3 regions of the Ureibacillus sp. GCM10028918 genome follow, and region 3 is predicted to be linked to each of the others. Evidence: riboswitches for the same ligand, from Rfam matches in the RefSeq annotation. Region 3 holds a riboswitch; each other region holds the start of a gene.

The links. Region 3 has a riboswitch for lysine ahead of ACFQU5_RS00590 (aspartate kinase). Riboswitches for the same ligand answer to the same signal wherever they lie in the genome.
Region 1: linked by a shared signal. The riboswitch ahead of ACFQU5_RS14630 (transporter substrate-binding domain-containing protein) and the one ahead of ACFQU5_RS00590 (aspartate kinase) in region 3 are both predicted to bind lysine.
Region 2: linked by a shared signal. The riboswitch ahead of dapA (4-hydroxy-tetrahydrodipicolinate synthase) and the one ahead of ACFQU5_RS00590 (aspartate kinase) in region 3 are both predicted to bind lysine.

Annotation. Positions count from the first base shown of each region.
Region 1 is NZ_JBHTFK010000017.1:364,144-371,288, reverse strand. Features, by position in the region: gene ACFQU5_RS14640 (2-oxoglutarate dehydrogenase E1 component) at 1-2,001, shown strand, start outside; gene odhB (2-oxoglutarate dehydrogenase complex dihydrolipoyllysine-residue succinyltransferase) at 2,111-3,373, shown strand; lysine riboswitch at 3,795-3,981, shown strand; gene ACFQU5_RS14630 (transporter substrate-binding domain-containing protein) at 4,084-4,935, shown strand; gene ACFQU5_RS14625 (amino acid ABC transporter permease) at 5,063-5,794, shown strand; gene ACFQU5_RS14620 (amino acid ABC transporter ATP-binding protein) at 5,815-6,552, shown strand; gene ACFQU5_RS14615 (DUF6501 family protein) at 6,917-7,114, shown strand.
Region 2 is NZ_JBHTFK010000021.1:61,056-68,200, reverse strand. Features, by position in the region: gene ACFQU5_RS15480 (2-hydroxyacid dehydrogenase) at 1-659, shown strand, start outside; gene ACFQU5_RS15475 (aminotransferase-like domain-containing protein) at 825-2,018, shown strand; gene dapA (4-hydroxy-tetrahydrodipicolinate synthase) at 2,339-3,223, opposite strand; lysine riboswitch at 3,425-3,605, opposite strand; gene ACFQU5_RS15465 (alpha/beta-type small acid-soluble spore protein) at 3,889-4,095, shown strand; gene ACFQU5_RS15460 (bifunctional 2',3'-cyclic-nucleotide 2'-phosphodiesterase/3'-nucleotidase) at 4,306-6,648, shown strand.
Region 3 is NZ_JBHTFK010000002.1:128,801-135,945, reverse strand. Features, by position in the region: gene sdhA (succinate dehydrogenase flavoprotein subunit) at 1-449, opposite strand, end outside; gene ACFQU5_RS00600 (succinate dehydrogenase cytochrome b558 subunit) at 509-1,123, opposite strand; gene ACFQU5_RS00595 (YslB family protein) at 1,393-1,809, shown strand; gene ACFQU5_RS00590 (aspartate kinase) at 1,931-3,154, opposite strand; lysine riboswitch at 3,308-3,492, opposite strand; gene uvrC (excinuclease ABC subunit UvrC) at 3,522-5,312, opposite strand; gene trxA (thioredoxin) at 5,582-5,896, opposite strand; gene ACFQU5_RS00575 (electron transfer flavoprotein subunit alpha/FixB family protein) at 6,116-7,093, opposite strand.

The DNA.
Region 1 (7,145 bases), on a different contig from region 3:
GCACATGTTCCAAATGACTATTTCCTACCAACAGATGGCTCTTTAGAAATCACTAAAGGGTGGACTGGAGACGTGAAGTATCATATGGGTGCTACTCATTCCAAGAAGTCAGGCATGAAAGTAAAATTGGCCTATAACCCTTCACATTTAGAGGTAGTAAGCCCGGTTATTACGGGTTCTACACGTGCTGCACAAGAAGTAACTTCGAACACTGGAGCTCCAAGCCATGATCCAAGTAAAGCTTTAGCTGTTCTTGTACATGGAGACGCTGCTTTTGCAGGAGAAGGTATTGTCCAAGAAGTATTTAACTACGCAAATACAGAAGGATTCTCAACTGGTGGTTCAATCCACATTATTTCGAATAATATGATTGGATTCACCACTGAACATTACGATTCACGTTCTACTCAATATTCGTCCGATGTAGCAAAAGGTTATGAGATTCCTGTAATTCATGTAAATGCAGATGATCCAGAAGCTGTTTTGCAAGTAGCAGGTTTGGCATTCGAATACCGCCAAACTTTCGGCAAAGATATTTTAGTAGACTTAATTGGTTACCGTCGCTTTGGCCATAATGAAACTGATGATCCAACAGTAACGAACCCGTTAACATATCAAATCGTTACGAAACATCCAACCGTACGTGCAATGTATGGAGAAAAGTTAGCAAACGAGGGTATTTTGACTTCGGATCAAGTGAAAAAACTTGATGAAGAGGTTTATGCTGAAATGCAGACTTCTTACGATCATGTAAAAGAAGTAGGTTCAAAAAACGGTCATTTCGAAATCGAAATGCCTGAAGCAGTCAAAAATGAATACCCAGAAGTAAATACAAGCGTATCAAAAGAAGACCTAAAACAAATCAATGATGATTTATTAGCATGGCCAGAAGGATTCGAGCCACAAAACAAACTTGCTAAAATCCTAAATAAACGTGTTGAAGCTCTTGAGACGGATAAAATTGATTGGGGTCACGCCGAAACATTAGCATTCGCTGCTATTTTACGTGATGGAAATCCAATCCGTATTACTGGTCAAGATGCACAACGTGGTACATTCTCTCAACGCCACTTAGTATTGCATGATAAAAATACTGGTGCAGAACTAGTACCATTACACAATGTTTCAGATTCAAAAGCATCATTTGCTGTACACAACTCTCCACTAACAGAAACAGCAATTGTTGGTTTTGAATATGGTTACAATTTAGAAAACGAAAACGCTTTAACAATTTGGGAAGCTCAATTTGGAGACTTTGCTAATATGGCTCAAGTGATGTTTGATAACTTCATTTCGTCATCACGTTCTAAATGGGGTGAAAAATCCGGATTAGTTTTCCTATTGCCAAACGGTATGGAAGGTCAAGGTCCAGAGCACTCTTCAGCACGTATCGAAAGATATCTACAATTATCTGCCGAAAATAACTGGATTGTTGCAAACTGCTCTAACGCAGGTAACTATTTCCATTTATTACGCCGTCAAGCAAAAATGCTGGGAACTGAAGCAATTCGTCCATTAGTGATTCCTTCACCAAAATCATTGCTTCGTCACCCATTGGCTGCTGCTTCTTTAGAACAGCTTTCTGAAGGTGGTTTCCAAGAAGTAATTGAACAACCAGGTTTAGGTGGCAATGCGAAAAAAGTTGAACGCATTATTCTTGCCTCTGGTAAAGTAACAATTGATTTAGCAGACCGTGTTCAAGATGGAAAAGGATATGATCACCTTCATATCGTTCGTGTAGAACAACTTTATCCATTCCCATCGCAGAAATTGGCTGACATCGTAGCGAAGTATCCAAATGCGAAGGAAATTGTTTGGGCACAAGAAGAGCCGAAAAATCAAGGACCTTGGAAATATGCATTAGAATATTTACTAGACCTTGCAGATGGCAAAAAGGTAAAATATGTAGGACGTCCAGAAATGTCTTCAACTTCTGAAGGAGATATGGATTCACATAAAATTGCACAAGCAAAAGTTATTGATGAGGCTCTTGCAAAATAATTAACTATTTTATTTTAATAATGAAATTAGCTGCACTATCATAGTAGTGGCGATACCATGTGTACCTTTCAAGGTAGGTACACATGATATTTAAAGGAGGATATTTAAAGTGGCTGAAATTAAAGTTCCTGAATTAGCAGAATCAATTACAGAAGGTACCATTGCACAGTGGGTTAAAAAAGTTGGAGATCGTGTTGAAAAAGGCGAATTCATCGTAGAATTGGAAACAGATAAAGTAAATGCAGAAATTATCTCAGAAGAAGCTGGAGTTTTAACTCAAATTTTAGCTGAAGAAGGCGACACAGTTCTAGTAGGACAAGTAATTGCTGTAGTTGAAGCTGGAGAAGGAGCTGCACCAGCACCGGCAGCAGCACAAGAAGCTCCAAAAGCTGAAAGCACACCAGCACCGGCACCGGCACCGGCACCAGTACCAGCAGCACCAACACCAGTTGTTGAAGCAACTTCTAATGAGCGCGTTGTTGCATCACCAGCAGCACGTAAATTAGCTCGTGAAAAGGGAATTGACTTAAGTGCAATTTCACCAGTAGATCCACAAGGTCGTGTACGCGTGCAAGACGTAGCAGCACATGGTACTACTCCAGTTGCTCAAGCATCTGCAGCACCGATTACAACATCAAATGGACCAGTTGTATTTGCGCCAGCAGCTCAAACTGACCGTATTACAATTGAAAAAATGTCTCGTCGTCGTCAAACAATTGCAAAACGTTTACTTGAAGTAAAACAGTCAACTGCAATGTTAACTACATTCAACGAAATTGACATGACAAACATTATGGCTTTACGTAAACGCAAACAAGAAGAGTTTGTGAAAGCTAACGACATTAAACTTGGCTTTATGTCATTCTTCACAAAAGCTGTTGTTGCAGCTCTTAAAAAATATCCATATGTAAACGCACAAATCAATGGTGATGAAATTCACTTAAATAATTTCTTTGATATCGGTATTGCGGTATCTACTGAAGAAGGATTAGTAGTACCGGTTGTTCGTGATGCAAATGCTAAAAATTTTGCTGAAATCGAAAAAGATATTGCTGATTTAGCGAAAAAAGCTCGCGACAAAAAATTGGGATTAAACGACATGGCTGGTGGTTCATTCACAATCACTAATGGTGGTGTATTTGGATCATTAATGTCTACACCAATTATGAACGGTACTCAAGCTGGTATTTTAGGAATGCACTCAATTGTTCAACGTCCTATCGCAATCAATGGTGAAGTTGAAATCCGTCCAATGATGTATGTTGCTTTATCATATGATCACCGTATTATTGATGGAAAAGATTCAGTTGGATTCCTAAAAACAGTTAAAGAATTAATCGAAAATCCAGAAGATCTACTTTTAAATTCATAATATAAAAACGACCTAGCGAATATTTTCGCTAGGTTTTTTCATTAATGTATTACGAGCAAAAAAATAGTTTGATTCGAAAAGAACTGAGACAAATCAAAAAACTTCAAATACCTAAAAGGGAATTTGATATTTTTTCGGCTACAACTAGCTTGAGCGCCCAGCCATCGAGGTCGCGGTTGGTCCCTTCCAACGTGTGCAATTTATCTTGATCTAAGCGCGAGTAGGGAAAGGCATAGCCAACAGCTACACTTGCCCTCGACTCTAATCAATTTATAAAGGTTCAATTACTTAATAGGCTACTTCCATTATTCGAAGAAATTTCTACTTCTGTCCTAGCCTTATTCAGAATAATGAATGTTGACATGATATTGTTGATATAGTAATATTCTAATAGTAATTTAATATTAAAACCTCACGTGACTTGTGAGGTAGAGGCGCGATGCTTAATAGTTTTTCATGGAGTTTAGAGCAAAACCATGATATGAAAAATGAGGAAATGTCGCCGAAGTGTGAATGTAGGCTCTCTACTTCATGCTGGGTCTGCAGTGAATAATTGCAGGACTGTCTCAGATGGAGATCCCAACCATCTGAGGTGAGCTATCTCAGGTAGGGAACGTAAGAGGATTTGGGCTAAAATACTAGCGACCTAAGTCTATCTTAGGTCGCTTTTTTCGTTAATTGGCTCAAAAAATGGAGAAGGAGAGAGCGAAATGTCAAAAAAACTTAAAATTTTAATGACTACATTGCTAGCTGTTTTATTACTAGCAGCATGTGGTAAATCTGATGAAGGTACATCAACATCATCCTCAACCTCTGAATCAAAGGAAAGTGATGTATTAAAAGTAGGTTTAGAAGCTGGTTATGCTCCATTCAACTGGACTCAACAAGATGATTCAAACGGTGCTGTAAAAATTGAAGGTTCACAAGAGTATGCAGGCGGTTATGATGTCGAAATCGCTAAACGCGTTGCAGATGCTTTAGGTAAAGAACTAGTAATTGTAAAAACTGAATGGGATGGATTACTTCCAGCATTACAATCTGGTGTAATTGACGCGATTATTGCAGGAATGAGCCCAACAGACGAACGTAAAGAAGTAATCGATTTCTCGGATAACTATTATACAAGTCAATTTGTTATTGTAACAAAAACTGGCGGTGAATATGCTGAAGCTAAAACTCTGGAAGACTTCGCTGGAGCAAAAATCACTTCACAATTAAATACAACAAACTATGCAGTAATCGATCAAATTCCTGATGTTCAAAAAGAAGTGGCGATGGAAAGTTTCTCTCACATGCGTGTTGCTTTAGAATCAGGTGCAATTGATGGGTATGTAGCTGAACGACCTGAGGCGGTTTCGGCTTCTACAGCAAATGAAAACTTTACTTATATCGAATTAGAAGAAGGATTCAAAACGGAAGAAGCGGATACATCTGTCGCTATTGGTCTTAAAAAAGGCGATAAAAATATAGATCAAATTAACGAAACATTAAATGCAATTACTGAAGAAGAACGTCAACAAATTATGGATGAAGCAATTGCAAACCAACCGGCTGCACAATAGGAAAGAGATAAGTACTGGTCACTCTTGTGACCAGTTTATCCTTTTTCTATTACTATTTTATTCACTTTTATAGGTGAGTAAAGACTAGTAGAGGTTAAGGTTTTCCAAATTATTTAGGAGGATATTTATGAGTTTAGATATTATACTCTCAATATTAAAAGAGAATTGGCCAAGTTATTTACAGGGTGCATATATAACGTTATTAATTGCAGTTTTTAGTACAATTATTGGTGCTCTTATCGGATTATTAATCGGTGTCGTGCATACGATCCCTCTTCGTAAGAAATCTCTTAAAGCTGTTATACTAAAGATTATTAATTTCATATTAACAGTTTATGTTGAAATCTTCCGTGGTACACCAATGATTGTACAAGCAATGGTTGTTTTCTATGGATTATACGCTTATGGAATAGAAATGGATCGTTTTGTTGCAGCGGTTGTTGTTGTTGGTTTAAATACAGGTGCATATATGGCTGAATATGTTCGTGGAGGTATTGTCTCCATCGATAAAGGGCAGTATGAAGCAGCTGCAGCTATTGGCATGGGTCATTTCCAAACGATGGTACATGTTATTTTACCGCAAGTATTCCGTAATATTTTACCAGCTACCGGGAACCAGCTGATTATGAATATTAAAGACTCGGCTGTATTAAGTGTAATTAGTGTAACGGAATTATTCTTTACAACAAAATCAATTGCGGGAGCTAACTTCCGTTTTGCAGAATCCTTTATCATCACTTGTATCATCTACCTAATAATGACTTTCATTGCCTCACGAATTTTACGTATAATCGAGAAGAAAATGGATGGGCAAGATGCATACCAAGTGCAAACTAAAAAAGAAGAACCAATTCTTTAATGGCGTAAGGAGATAATATGATGGAAAAAGTTATTGATATAAAACATCTAAATAAATCATTTGGTAGCCATGAAGTTTTAAGAGATGTAAACTTCACTGTAAATAAGGGTGAGGTTGTATGCTTAATAGGTTCTTCCGGATCAGGGAAATCAACTTTGTTGCGTTGCATCAACCTCCTTGAAACACCAAGTGGCGGGGAAATTATATATAATGGTGAAAATATTTTAAATGATAAACATGATATTAAACAATATCGTACACATTTAGGTATGGTATTCCAACAATTCAACTTATTTAATAACCATAATGTATTAAAAAATTGTATTGTTGGTCAAAAGAAGGTATTAAAACGTTCTAAAGAAGAAGCAAAAGCAAATGCATTAAAGTATTTACAAATCGTTGGAATGGATCAATATGTAAATGCTAAACCACGCCAATTATCGGGTGGTCAAAAGCAACGTGTTGCCATTGCCCGTGCACTTGCAATGGACCCTGAAGTAATGTTATTTGATGAGCCAACTTCTGCACTAGATCCCGAGATGGTTGGGGAAGTACTAAAAGTAATGCGCCAATTAGCTGATGAAGGCCATACAATGCTTATTGTAACCCACGAAATGGAATTCGCGCGTGAAGTATCCGATCGTGTTGTTTTTATGGATAAAGGGGTTATTGTTGAAGAAGGCTCACCAGAACAAGTTCTGGTAAACCCGAAACAAGAAAGAACGAAAGAGTTTTTAAAACGAACATTAAAACAATAAAAATAAAAGATAAATTCCTGAGAATTCTCAGAAATTTATCTTTTTTTGTATAATCAATATTCCACTGAATTCATTATTTAGTAGAAATTCAATCTCACTCCCATAAAAGATTTCAACTTCTCGAATTCCATTCAGAAACGATAATAAAAATAATTGCAAAAACAATTGCAACAATGAAAAACCACATCGGAACTCCGCCAAAACCGCCAAAGTGCAAAATGAATCACCTCATATTTAATTTACCATTAAAAACAATTTTCCTCAATAAAGTTAGAAAACTTCCACAAATGAGTGGAAATGAGATACAATAAAGGCTAGAATAAAAACCATATGAGGATCAGTTTTAAAGTGAGGTTAAGAAGAAATGTTAAACTTAAAATGGAAAGATGCACCTACAATCCGAAAAGTAACATGTACACATACAAATGCTGAGAAATATCTAGTATCAAATGTGTTAACAGCTGGCAAAGAATATGAAGTGAAAAATGAAACAGAAGAATTCATCTTTGTCATTGACAATACAGGTAATGTTGGCGGTTACTACAAAGATTATTTTGAATGATGAAAAAGTAAAGCACCAAAGTTTCAGGTAA
Region 2 (7,145 bases), on a different contig from region 3:
GGAAAGTCGCAACCGGTGACCAGAGTGTGCGTGAAGGCAATCAGTTAATAACAAAAGAAAAGGCAATGATTGAAGGGATTACTGAACTGGCAGATTGCAAAATTGGGTTAATCGGGTTTGGAGATATCGCAAAAGCAACGGCTAAACGACTCTATCCATTCGATTGTGAAATGTACTACCATAGTAGAACGCGTCTAGCAAAGGAAATAGAAGACAAGTACCATGTTACATATTTGGAATTAAATCAACTGGCGGCTACTTGCGATATTATAAGCATCCATGTGCCGGTAACCGAAGAAACAACAGGAATGATAAATGAAGAATTTCTAAAAAATATGAAGAAGACAGCTTATGTAGTTAATACAGCTCGTGGAGAGATAGTAGATAATGAAGCTATGAGACAAGCATTAATCGACGGTGAAATTCAAGGTGCTGGCTTTGATACGGTTTATCCAGAACCTACCACAAAGGACAACCCTTTAGTTAATCTTCCAGAGGAGGCAGCAGACAAAGTATTATTTTCACCTCATATCGGTGGAATTACATCTAGTACGTTTTTCAGAGCGCATGAAAATATATGGTCGAATGTTCAAGCAGTTATGAATGACCAGAGACCAAATTATGTGGTAAATGGTGTCTTGAAGATTCGAAGAGGTTAAAAAAGTTTAAGTGAAGAGGCAAATTCAAGGAAGTTGAACAAAAAGGAAGGACTCTTCACAAAAGAGACCCTAAACATTAAGTTGATATTAAATGAAGGGTAAGGCTGTTTTTTAAAAGAGTATAATTGTGTCAAAAAGTAAAGATAGATTGGAAGGAGATCTAATATGTACAAGTTCGCAAATCGAATGGGAGAAGTATCCTCAAGTGCTGTTCGCGAAATTTTTAAAGCAATGGCAGATCCAGAAATGATTTCATTTGGCGGGGGGAGTCCTGCAAATGAATCGTTCCCTATTGCTGAAATAAAAGAGATTACAGATAAGCTGTTGACAGAAAATGGTCAACAAATCCTGCAATATGGAATCACGGAAGGATGGAAACCTTTAAAAGAAGCTTACTTAGAGCACATAGCCCATCCAAAAGGGATCCAGGGTTCAATTGAAAACGTAATTGTGACAACCGGAGCATCCCAAGGAATTCACTTATTGGCTGATGCCTTTCTTGAGCCGGGAGACGTGGTATTAGTAGAGTCTCCAACATTTTTAGGAGTGTTCTCTACATTCAACAAGTATTTTGTAAAATCAGTTCCTGTAGCAATGGATGAGCATGGGCTAATTATGGAAGATTTAGAAGCGAAGATAAAAGAACACAATCCAAAAATGATTTACACCATTCCGACTTTCCAAAATCCTACTGGACGGACTTTGCCATTAGATCGTCGTCAAAAAGTTGCAGAATTGGCATCAAAGTACAATGTGATAGTTTTAGAAGACGATCCATATTGTGATCTAAGATATTCTGGAGAGGTATTGCCTTCGATTAAGACATTTGATAAAACAGGCCATGTTGTACTATTAAATAGTTTTGCCAAAATCATTTCTCCTGGATTACGTGTCGGTACAGTATTAGCTGAGGCTGAAATTATTGAAAAGTTAACGGTCGCAAAACAAGGTGCTGATACCCATACTACCAATTTAACACAGGCAATTTGTGCAGAATTCCTGCAACAAGGACTCTTGCCAAACCATTTGGAAAAAATAAATGTGATGTATGCTGATAAATTACAAACAATGGTTACAAGTATTGAAAAGTACTTCCCAGAAGGAACGAAGTTTACAAAACCTGAAGGAGGGCTATTCATTTGGGTTGAACTACCAGGAGAACCGGATATGCTTGCTCTATTTGAAAGAGCAACGACAGAATATAAAGTAGCGTTTGTTCCAGGAATCCACTTCTGTAAAAACCCGGACGATGGGATCAAACATCTGCGTTTAAACTTCTCTTCGAGCACTTCTGAAAAAATTGAAGAAGGAATAAAAAAGCTGGGAGAGTTATTTAAAAAAGACTTAGAGGAAAGATAATCAATGAATTATATTAAAGGATAAGCAGTCCTGATTTTATAGCCAGTTGGAAAAATCGTATCATTTTTCCAACTGGTTTTTTAGATGGATCAGAGAAATGGTCTTCATAAGCAGAATGAAAGCCACTTTCAGCTGAATGAGTCAGAAAAATGGTCTTCATATAGAGAATGGACGCAAATTTAATAAAATTACACTTTAGTCCAAGTTATGATAAAATCCATCACAAAAAACTTACATAGTATCTCATTTTTTTCTATGCAAAGAAATCATCCTCAAACAGAAAAACAGGACCACGGATGATCCTGTTCAAATTCTTTATATTAGCTATTTACTTCTTCGAACGTATTTAACACCGCTCGTAATGAAGCCAATTCTTCGTTGTTTAATGGAATCATTGGTAGACGGACACCGCCAACAGGAATTCCGTTCCCATTGAGAGCAGCCTTTACTGATGTAGGGTTTGGTGTTGCAAATAAAGCTTTCATAACTGGTAACAGTGTGCGATGATCCTTTGCAGCACCAGCTAAGTCGCCATTCTGGAATTTATGAATCATTTGTTGCATTTCGTTCCCGATAATGTGAGCTGCAACAGAAATAACGCCTGTTCCGCCAATCGATAAAATTGGTAAAGTTAAACCGTCATCTCCGCTGTACAAAGAAAACCCTTCAGGTGTTTTTTCAATTATTTCAGCCATTGCATCCAGATTGCCACTAGCTTCTTTAATGGCAACAATATTGCGTATCGCTGAGAGGCGAATCACGGTCTCAACAGATAAATTTACAACACTTCTACCAGGAATATTATAGAGAACGATCGGTAAAGCTGTACATTCCGCAATTGCTTTAAAATGCTGATACATTCCTTCTTGAGAAGGTTTATTGTAATAAGGCGTTACAAGCATGATGCCGTCTACACCTGCATTTTCTGCTTGTCTTGTTAAAATAATTGAATCTCTTGTGTTATAAGAACCAGTGCCTGCAATTACAGGAACACGGCCATCTACTACTCTTACGGTAAATCTAAATAAATCAAGTTTTTCTTGATCACTCAAAGTAGGGGATTCTCCAGTTGTACCTGAAACAACTAATCCGTCAGAACCGTTTGCGATTAAATAATTAATTAAGTTTTCAGTAGCATTCCAATCAATCTCACCAGTGGCATCAAATGGTGTCACCATAGCAGTTAAAATTTTTCCAAAATTCATTACTTCTCCACATCCTTTTATTTTTTTAGCAGAAAAGAGAGGTTTAACCTTCTTTTCTCCTTGCCGTCAACTAAGGTTTTTGCTAAGCGCAGTCACCTTTAGCTTTCTAAGAAAATAGAGGGAGAAGGGCGATGTGATGAGTAAACGCAAAAAAGCAACAACGAGGGTTCGTTGTTGCCAAGAAATAAAGTTCATTTCCTTGCGTAAGATAGCCCTCCATATAGAAATCTATATGACAGTTCTGCATTTTTTCAACAACAGAACCAGCTCAAGAGATTATGAGTTTCTCAAAAGCTTCGGCAAATTCCCCTTTCCACAATCGTCTTAGGATCTCATAATCCTCTTACAGTGTACTAATGGTTTTTGCTCCTCTATCCTTACTTCAAAAGTTCTTGAAATAAGTGATTATTAAATTAAGTGAATTATACCTTTTTCTAATAATAAATGCAATACCTTTTTGGATTTTTTTGAATCTTTAGCCAATACTACAATTAATGTAGTTTTGTTATAAAGGTTTTTATACATTTACATATGCAATAACTTGAACTTAGGATGCAAAATAATTGTAATATTAATACAAGGGAAATTGATACTATGAAGGAATGTTTAACAACGTATTAAAAACACCTCTTTGACCATTCTAATCTCACAAGGAGGTGAGAGAAATGGCTTCTGAAAGAAGTTCAAATAAATTGCTCTTTCCAGGTGCTCAAGCTGCAATGGATCAAATGAAATTTGAAATTGCACAAGAGTTTGGAGTAAACCTTGGACCAGAAGATGCATCACGTGCCAATGGTTCGGTTGGTGGTGAAATTACAAAACGCCTTGTTCAAATGGCTGAAGCACAATTAAAAGGACGATCAGGTCAATAAATTCAATATAAATACAAGTGACTGAGGGCTGATACAAAAAACATTTTTTGTGTCAGCCTTTAAATTTATCTAAATATATTGGGAGTTAATGTTAGTATTGTTAATTTTTTATTCTATTTTCAAAAAAATAGAAAAGTTGCTATATTTATATTTTCTTTTTTGATAAAATTCAATTGATTTAGAATTTTATTAATTGGGAGATGAGTTTTAATGTGGAAAAAAGTTTCCGCCTCTGCTTTGGCATTGTCAATTGCGGTTTCAGGTTTTGCAAATGTTAACGTAGCAGATGCTGCAAAGGTTGACCAAGTAACAAGAGGAGAATATGTAAAAGCGGTTATTGATTCAATGGGAATTGAATTGGGTTCAGGAAAAACTGTGAAATTTAGTGATGTACCTGATTCACTAAAACCTTATGTTGAAAAAGCGATTGAATTAAAACTTATCGATGCAAAAACAGGGAAAAATTTTAAACCTAATGAAAATATCACTCGTGAAGAGGCGATTGTTGGTTTAACAAACGCAATTCAAGATAGCAAAACTTACTCAGAGGATATCTTAAAACAATATAAAGATATTAATTCTGCAGATAAAGAAAACTTTGATGAATTAGCGAAAGCCATTTCACTCGGCTTTTTAACTGGTTATACAGATAAAACGTTAAAGCTTAAAAATGTTTTAGCTGAAAATCACTTTGACTTATTATTAGAACGTTTCTTGAAAAGATATAAAACAACGGTATCTTTACGAATTTTAGGTACTTCTGATATTCATACAAATATTATGAATTATGACTATTACAAAGATACTGAATCAAATAGTTTAGGACTAGTGAAAGTAGCAACATTAATTAAAAACGCACGAGAAGAGAATAGTAATTCACTTTTATTTGACAATGGTGACACAATTCAAGGAACGCCGCTAGGTTCTTATAAACAAGCTGTCGATGTATTGGAGGAAGGAGAAGAACATCCTTCGATTACAGCAATGGAATACTTGAATTATGACGCTTCAACACTTGGAAACCATGAATTTAACTATGGTTTGGATTATTTAGATGAAGTATATGATGATGCAGATTTCCCATTCGTAAATGCAAATATTCGTAATGCATCTAGCGGTAGCTATATGTATGAACCATATGTCATTGTTGAAAAAGAAGTGGTGGATTCAAAAGGTAATGAAACAACAATTAAGGTCGGGGTAACAGGAATTGTGCCGCCACAAATTTTGAATTGGGACAAGTCTCACTTACTTGGGAAAGTAACTGTGGACGATTCAGTACAAGCAGTTGAAAAAATAATTCCAGAAATGCAAAATGAAGGTGCAGATGTGATTGTTGTTCTTTCGCATTCTGGTTTAGGAGACACGAATCATACGGTTGGTGAAGAGGATGTTACTTATCTTCTATCTAAAGTAGATGGTGTCGATGCCATTATTTCTGGACATGCACATGGCGTTTTCCCTGGTGAAGTGGATGACTCTTTAACAGGCGTGGATATTGAAAAAGGTACTATGAATGATGTACCTGTAGTGATGCCGGGTAAATACGGCAGCCATCTAGGCGTTATTGACTTAACTCTTGAGGAAAAAGGCGAAGAGTGGGAAGTAGTAACTGGTATTGGTGAAGTACGTGAAATTGCAAAAGATTCTTCAGATGTTGACCAAGAATTAGCAGCAGCAGTGAAGGAAGCACATGATGGGACTATTGAATACGTACGTCAACCGGTAGGAAAAACTAGTGCAGATATTCATAGCTATTTCTCGCAAGTACTAGATGATCCATCTATCCAAATTGTAACAAATGCACAAACTTTATATGTACAACAGAAAATTAAAGGAACGGAATTCGAAAACCTTCCAGTTCTATCAGCAGGTGCTCCATTTAAAGCAGGTACACGTAGTGACCCTGATTATTACACATATGTACCAACAGGTGAATTAGCAATTAAAAACGTAGCAGATCTTTACTTATACGATAATACATTAGCAATCTTAAAAGTAACTGGAGCTGATGTTAAAGAGTGGTTAGAAATGTCAGCAGGTCAATTCAACCAAATCGATTCAGCTAGCAATGAAGAACAACAATTAATCAATGGTGATTTCCGTTCATATAACTACGATGTAATTGATGGTGTTACTTATGAAATCGACGTTACACAACCAGCAAAATATGATACAAGCGGTAATGTAGTAAACGAAAGTGCTGAGCGAATCGTGAACTTACAGTATAACGGACAACCAATTGATATAAATCAAGAGTTTATCGTTGCAACAAACAACTATCGAGCGAATGGTTCCTTCCCTGGTGTACGTAATGCATCGCATATAGAGGTGTACCCAGATGAAAATCGTCAAGCAATCATTGATTATATTATTGCGAACGAAACGATTGATCCATCTGCAGATAATAACTGGAAGTTTACAAACCTTCCGGAGACTGCAAATGTTGTTTTCGAATCATCGAAAAAAGCAGTTGACTCAATCCCAGAAGGCAGCAATATTGAATATTTAGGTGATGGTACTGACGGATTTGGTAAATACTCTATAAAATAATTTCTTTCAAAGCTCCTCATAAGAGAAATCTTGTGAGGAGCTTTTTGATGTTATGATTTTCGGCCTTTTTGCCTGTATAGTAAACATACATTTATTTATGTAAAATAAACGAAATGGCTGTCGTACAAAACGATTTAATACTTGAAAAGAGAAATTTAAAAATAAAAGAAATACTTCGGACTAGTAACGAGCGGGTTGGTTTATAAATAGTAGCTGATACTATTAGTAACAAAAGATAAAAATAAAATGATGTTATATTTGGCTTTATGGAAATAGAATCGAGCAACGCAACAACTAAGGAAAAACAAAATATCTCTAATAGAATAACTTGTGTGATCTTATTCTCTATTATTTTTTTTTGATATTTACTCATTGATGTCATCCTTTTTATGAAATTTTAACAATATAATTTTTGACCTAAATTAAAAAATCTATACAATGGAAAAAGTTCAAGGAATGAGTTGTCGATAAATTGTTCGGAAAAAACCATACTATGG
Region 3 (7,145 bases):
CCATCTACTTCATAACGGCGAACTTGCTCGTCCAAAGCATAAAGTAATTGTTGACCAGTTGTTGCACCAGAGAATGCAGTTCGGTGCATTAATGTACCACCGAAACGACGGAAGTCAATAAGACCTTCTGGTGTACGGTTGAACATAACACCCATACGGTCAAATAAGTGAATGATACCAGGAGCGGCATCACACATTGCTTTTACAGGTGGTTGGTTTGCTAAGAAGTCTCCACCATATACAGTATCATCAAAGTGAATCCAAGGAGAATCCCCTTCACCTTTTGTATTTACAGCACCATTAATTCCGCCTTGCGCACATACGGAGTGTGAACGTTTTACGGGAACTAATGAGAATAATTCAACTTCAGCGCCTTCTTCGGCAGCTTTCATCGTAGCCATTAAACCGGCTAAACCGCCACCTACGACGATGATTTTGCTTTTCGCCATGATTACTCTTCACTCCTCTTAATTTGCTCTTTACCTATTCGGATGTTCTACTAATATAATTATACGAATGCTAGAATTGCAGCAACACCAACGATACTTAATAGAACGAAGAAGATCATTGTTACGTAAGTTGCAACTTTTTGAGAGCTTGCAGATTGTGTAATTCCCCAGCTTACCAGGAATGACCAAAGACCGTTCGCTAAATGGAATGTAGCAGATAAAATACCTACAATATAGAATGCTAACATAAATGGATTGTTAACGATTTCTTCCATCATATTAAAGTCAACGTCTGCTCCAAGTGCTTTTTGAATACGCGTTTGGAAAATATGCCAAGCAATGAAGATTACAAGGAATACCCCTGTAAAACGTTGTAATACGAACATCCAGTTACGGAATGTTCCAAAGCGTTTCACATTTGGTGTAGCAGTAAATGCAATATACAGACCGTATAATCCGTGGAATAGAATTGGTATGTAGATTACGATCCATTCAACAATCAACAGTAGCCAGTGAGGAACTAATTCCATCATCCCTGTTGCATTGTTGTAAGATTCTTCTCCACCTGTAGCAGTGAAGTTCAGTGATAAGTGGAACACTAAAAACAGACCTACAGGAATTACACCTAGTAGTGAATGTAAGCGTCTCCAGTAAAACTCATGATTTTTCGACAAGACTATTACCCCCCTCAGTACTTTTAAATACCTGACAATATCGTCACCATTTTGTAAACGATCCATCATTGACTGTGTATTTCATAATGGTACAATATTATGACATGTCCATTGTACTCTCAAGTGGTACAAGCGTCAAGGTGACTTCCGACTTTTTATACCTCCTTTTAGAAGGTATTTATACTATTTTACGGTGAAAATTTCTAGTTACCTGAAATTTTTTGTTAATTTATACTATTACAAGAAAAATAAGAAAGAGGTATTTTTAAATGACATCAAATGAGAACAAAACTGTTCCAGTCTTTGGTTATGATATTTTGCGTGATTACTTGCTCCCCACGATTCTTGGAAAACATGAAAAAGATGTACTCTATTGGGCTGGTAAAGACTTGGCAAGAAAATTTCCATGTACCGATATCCAACTGATAATATCCTTTTTCCAAGATACAGGTTGGGGCAATCTAACTTTAACTGAGGAAGAAAAGGATGGCTGTGTTTTTCAACTTACAAATGATGTCGAATTATTAAAAATTACTGAACGCTCATTTCGAATTGAAGCAGGTTTTATTGCCCAGCAGCTTCAGTCCATCAATGGCTGCCTAACCGAATGCTATGACGAAAAAAACGAAAAGCAACAGCATATAACATTTACAGTAAAATGGGATAAAAAAGAGAAAGTGCAATAGGGAGATGTTATACGTATGACGTTTTTTCGTTAGATGCTATTTAACTGATTCCTTCTATACAATTAGACAAAGCCAATTCTTGTATGTATTCACACGAAACAAGAATTGGCTTTTTTGATTGTTAAGCAGTTACCTCAACAAGATTAAATTCATCATGCAATGCATTCGCTGCACGGACCATTTCGTCCTGTGGAACGACAACAGATACTTTAATTTCGGAAGTACTCACCATTTTAACTAAGATTCTCTCTTTACGTAAACGATCAAACATACGAGCAGCTACACCAGGATTTGATACCATACCTGCTCCAACAATTGAAACTTTGGCTAATCCCACCTCAAAATCTGCGAAACTAAACATTAGTTTGGCTTTATTTTTCTCTAATACCTTAATGGCTTCTGCGAAATCTTCTTTTGCAATAGAGAAAGAGACGGTTGGTTTGACACCATCAATCACTGCTTGGACAATTATATCGACATCAATATTGTGTTCTGCAAGAGTTGTAAAGATATCAGCAAGGGATGATTGTTCATACGAATCATAACCAACTGTTAAACGAATTATGTCTGCTTCATATGCTACACTACGAACAATTAAATTTTTCTCCATGTCTACCTCTCCCTTTATCAATGTACCTTCTTGATTTTCTGTACAAGAACGTACAACTAATGGTATTTCAACAATTTTAGCTAACTCTACCGCACGCGGATGAATATATGTAGAGCCAAGATTGGCGAGTTCCAGCATCTCATCATAAGTAATTTGATTTAGCTTCCTTGCTTGCTTGACTACTGCCGGATCTGCAGTATAAATTCCATCTTGGACAGTAAGAATTTCGACCTGCTCAGCTTGAATTGCTGCTCCAATTGCAACGGCTGTCGTTTCCGGGCCGCCTTCACCCATTAATAAGATGTTATGATTCTTGTCAATTCCTTGTGAGCCCGCTACAATTACAAACTCATCATTGTTCAAATGCTTGATAATAGTTTCAGGATTGATGCCATTGATTATCACATTTTGATTCGTTTCGACTACTTCGATTCCTGCCTGCCACCCATTTAAAGAGACGGCCTGAACACCTTTCTTTACAAGGGAGATTGCTAGTAGACTACTTGCTACTTGGATATTAAGTACATTCAGTGCGTGTTGTTCTCTATTTGAGGGATTATCCGATAAGATTTGTGAATAGTGAAGCAGCTTATCCTCTAGATTGTCTAAAGGCGGTACAACCGCAACCACTTTTTTCCCTGCGTTTTTTTGTTCAATCAATCTATCTGCGATTTGTTCAATTTTTTCTGGTGTTGATAGTGCTGTACTGTCTATTTTCACTACGATTGTTGTCATAGACACCTCTCCCTTTCAAATACATTCATCAAGATTTTTTCAATTCAGAAAACTTGTTCTAGTATCAGAGCTTTATCCATCTTCACTAAAAAAGACAGCATTTCACAAAAACGTGAAAAGCTGTCTCGAGAACTTACCTAAAGTGACGGAACGTTATGAGATAGCCCTCCAGAATCGCAATTTGATTCTGACAATCTTGCATTTGTTCAATGCAAAACCAGCAAATAAATCTAGACAATGGATTTATTACTTCGGCAAGTTACCCTTTCACGATCCTTCAACGGCATTGTCCATCCTCCAGAAAGTCTACTATTGCACCTTGCACCTCTATCATGTTATAGCAATTTTAATTAACAATATCATACAATTATTCCGTTGACAATGAGTCTTTGTGAAAGTGATTGTAGATTGCTTTAGCGGTTGCACTCGGTATATGAGCCTCCATCAATTCTTCCACGGATGAGGCTTTAATTTTCTTAATCGAACCAAAATGCTTTAATAGCTGCTGCTTGCGTTTTGGTCCAACACCTTCTATTTCATCTAATACAGACTGAATCGCATGTGTTTGATGCTGTTGACGTAAAAACGTAATGGCGAATCGATGGACTTCATCTTGAATTCTTTGTAATAGATAAAAACCATCACTCGTTCTTTTCATTTCGACCGGGACTGCAGGTTCACCAAATAGCAATTGTGAAGTATTATGCTTATCATCCTTGGCAAGTCCTGCAATTGGAATGAATAACCCGAGTTCATCTTCAATAACTTCCCGTGCGACTTCCATCTGCCCTTTCCCACCATCAATTATAATTAAATCGGGCAATGGCAAGTCATCCTTCAACACTCTGGTATATCTGCGGCGAATAACTTCTTGCATTGCTCCATAGTCATCATGCTTAGCGGTTTCCCGTAATTTATATTTCCGGTATTCTTTCTTAGCTGGTTTCCCATCAACAAAAACAACCATCGCGGATACCGCATCCGTTCCGTGCATATGGCTGTTGTCAAAAGCTTCAATTCGAAGAGGTGGGCTGATTTCCATTGCATCACCAAGCTCTTCACAAGCACCAACTGTACGTTCCTCTTGGCGTTCAATTAGTTGGAATTTTTCTCGGATTCCAATTTGGGCATTTTTCATCGCCAAGTCAACGAGTTCCTTTTTCGATCCACGTTTTGGAATGATAACTTCTACATCCAGATACTTTTCTAAAAGTGCTTTATCAATCTGGGATGGAATGAAAATTTCCCTTGGTTTTATATGTTCAGGGATATCATAGAATCGACCTATAAATGTGAGAAATTCTTCTTCTGAATCTCGATAAATTGGAAAGATGGATACATCTCGTTCTATTAACTTTCCTTGTCGGACAAAGAATACTTGAACACACATCCAGCCTTTTTCAACGGCGTAACCAAATACATCACGGTTCGATAAATCTCCAGTAACCATCTTTTGTTTTTGCATAACCGTTTCAATATGGGCAATTTGATCTCGAAATTCTTTCGCACGTTCAAATTCTAGATTTTCGGCTGCCTCTAGCATTTTCTTTTCGATATCTAACTTTACATCTTCAAAGCCGCCATTTAAAAACTTCGTAATTTCTTCAATCATCTCTTTGTAAACTTTTGGCTCAATTTCTTTTACACATGGTGCCAAACATTGACCTAGATGATAATACAAGCATACCCGATCCGGAAGACGCAAACATTTTCTTAATGGGTATAAACGGTCAAGGAGTTTTCTCGTTTCAGTTGCTGCATAGGCATTAGGATATGGACCGAAATATTTTGCTTTATCTTTTTTTACTTTACGAGTTGTTATAATGCGCGGATATTTTTCATTTGTAATTTTGATATATGGATAAGTTTTATCATCCTTCAACATCACGTTATATTTGGGATCATGTAACTTAATAAGATTTAATTCTAAAATTAACGCCTCTAGGTCACTGGAGGTCACGATATATTCAAAGTCTTCAATTTCACTTACTAATCTTTGTGTTTTGCCGTCGTGTGAACTATTAAAGTAAGAACGAACCCGGTTTTTTAGCACCTTGGCTTTCCCTACATAAATAATCGTTCCTTGACGATCTTTCATTAAATAGCAACCAGGCTCATCTGGTAAAATGGCTAATTTATTTTGAATCGTTTCATTCATCTATCTCACCCTTACGAGCTTTTTTATTATTATAATGCATTTAGAGAGGTTTACGGAATTGAAAACTGGATTTTCAACTCAGCTGGCAAAATGAATTATTAAAGTAGCTTCGGTTGCAGAAATATGTAAAGGAGCGCTTACAAAAGTTTCTGCTTGTAAAACCTCCGAAATTTATTGTGCCACCTAGTGGGCTTTCTAAGTTAGACAGCTTTTTGTCTAAATCTAAATAAAAAATATCCCAAAAGCTTGTAAACTTTTGGGATATTTTTTTATTGGTTGTTGTTAATGAATTCGATTAGAGCTTCTTTTGGTTGGAACCCAACTGTTTTCGCTTTTAGTTCACCGTCTTTGAATAAAAGTAATGTAGGAATTGACATTACTTGGTATTCAGCAGCAGTTCCTTGGTTGTTGTCTACATCAAGCTTTGCGATTTTAACTTGATCGCCGATTTCTGCATCGATTTCTTCCAATACAGGAGCGATCATTTTACACGGCCCACACCAAGTAGCCCAAAAATCTACTAATACAACGCCTGACGCGATTTCTTCTGAAAAGTTTTGATCTGTTACATGAACAATTGCCATTTTAATAGCCTCCTTAAATCTAAATCTGAATGTAGTATATCACGATAGAAATAATTGAGGTAGTAAAGTGAACTGAAATTGATACAATAAATTTACAATTCTTTTATAATCTTAATGGCAAAATAGAACGTCATGAGATATAGAAAGCTAAAGACTATGTGCATTTAATCCATACAAAAACCTCACCAATATTTTGGCGAGGTTTTGAGTAAATATCCATTAAGAATTAACTTTTAGAGCTTTAAATTCTTCAATAAGCATAGGAATTACTTCGAATAAATCCCCAACAATTCCATAGTCGGCTACTTTGAAGATATTTGCTTCCGGGTCTTTGTTAATCGCGACAATTACTTTTGAATTTGACATACCAGCTAAATGTTGAATTGCTCCAGAAATTCCTGCTGCAATATAAAGGTCAGGAGTAACAACTTTACCGGTTTGGCCGATTTGCAGCGAATAATCACAGTAATCAGCGTCACATGCACCACGCGATGCACCTACAGCACCGCCAAGTAAATTAGCAAGTTCTTTTAATGGCTCGAAACCTTCTGCAGATTTCACGCCACGGCCACCTGCAACGACAACTTTGGCTTCAGATAAATCCACACCAGTTGTTGCTTTGCGAACAACGTCTTTTATGATAGTACGTAAATTTTGTACATCCACCGAAAGTGAAGTTACATCACCTGTGAGACTTGCATTTTTATCTAATGGTTTAATGTTGTTTGGACGAATTGTCACAAATACAATACCTTCTTTAATTTTTACTTTTTCAAACGCTTTACCAGAGTAGATTGGGCGAATGAAAACTGCATCATCCCCAGAGCCTTCAATTTCAGTTACGTCTGAAATGAGACCGGATTTTAATCTTGAAGCCAATTTTGGAGACACATCTTTTCCTAAAGATGTATGCCCAAATACAATGCCATCTGGTTGTTCTTGCTCATAGACTGCCAGCAATGCTTGGCTATAGCCATCTGATGTATATGATTTTAAATGTGGATGTTCAACTGTTACAACGCGGTCTGCACCATAAGCAATCAACTCACTTGCAAGCTGTGCAACACGATCGCCAAGCAACACCCCTACTACCTCACCACCATCAGCAATTTGTTTTGCTGCAGCGATTGCTTCAAATGAAACGTTACGTAAACCACCATCACGAACTTCGCCTAATACCAATACTTTGTTTGCCATTGAAAATCCCTCCGTTACCGTCTTTGTTTACGGATAAGAAAGTTTAGAACTT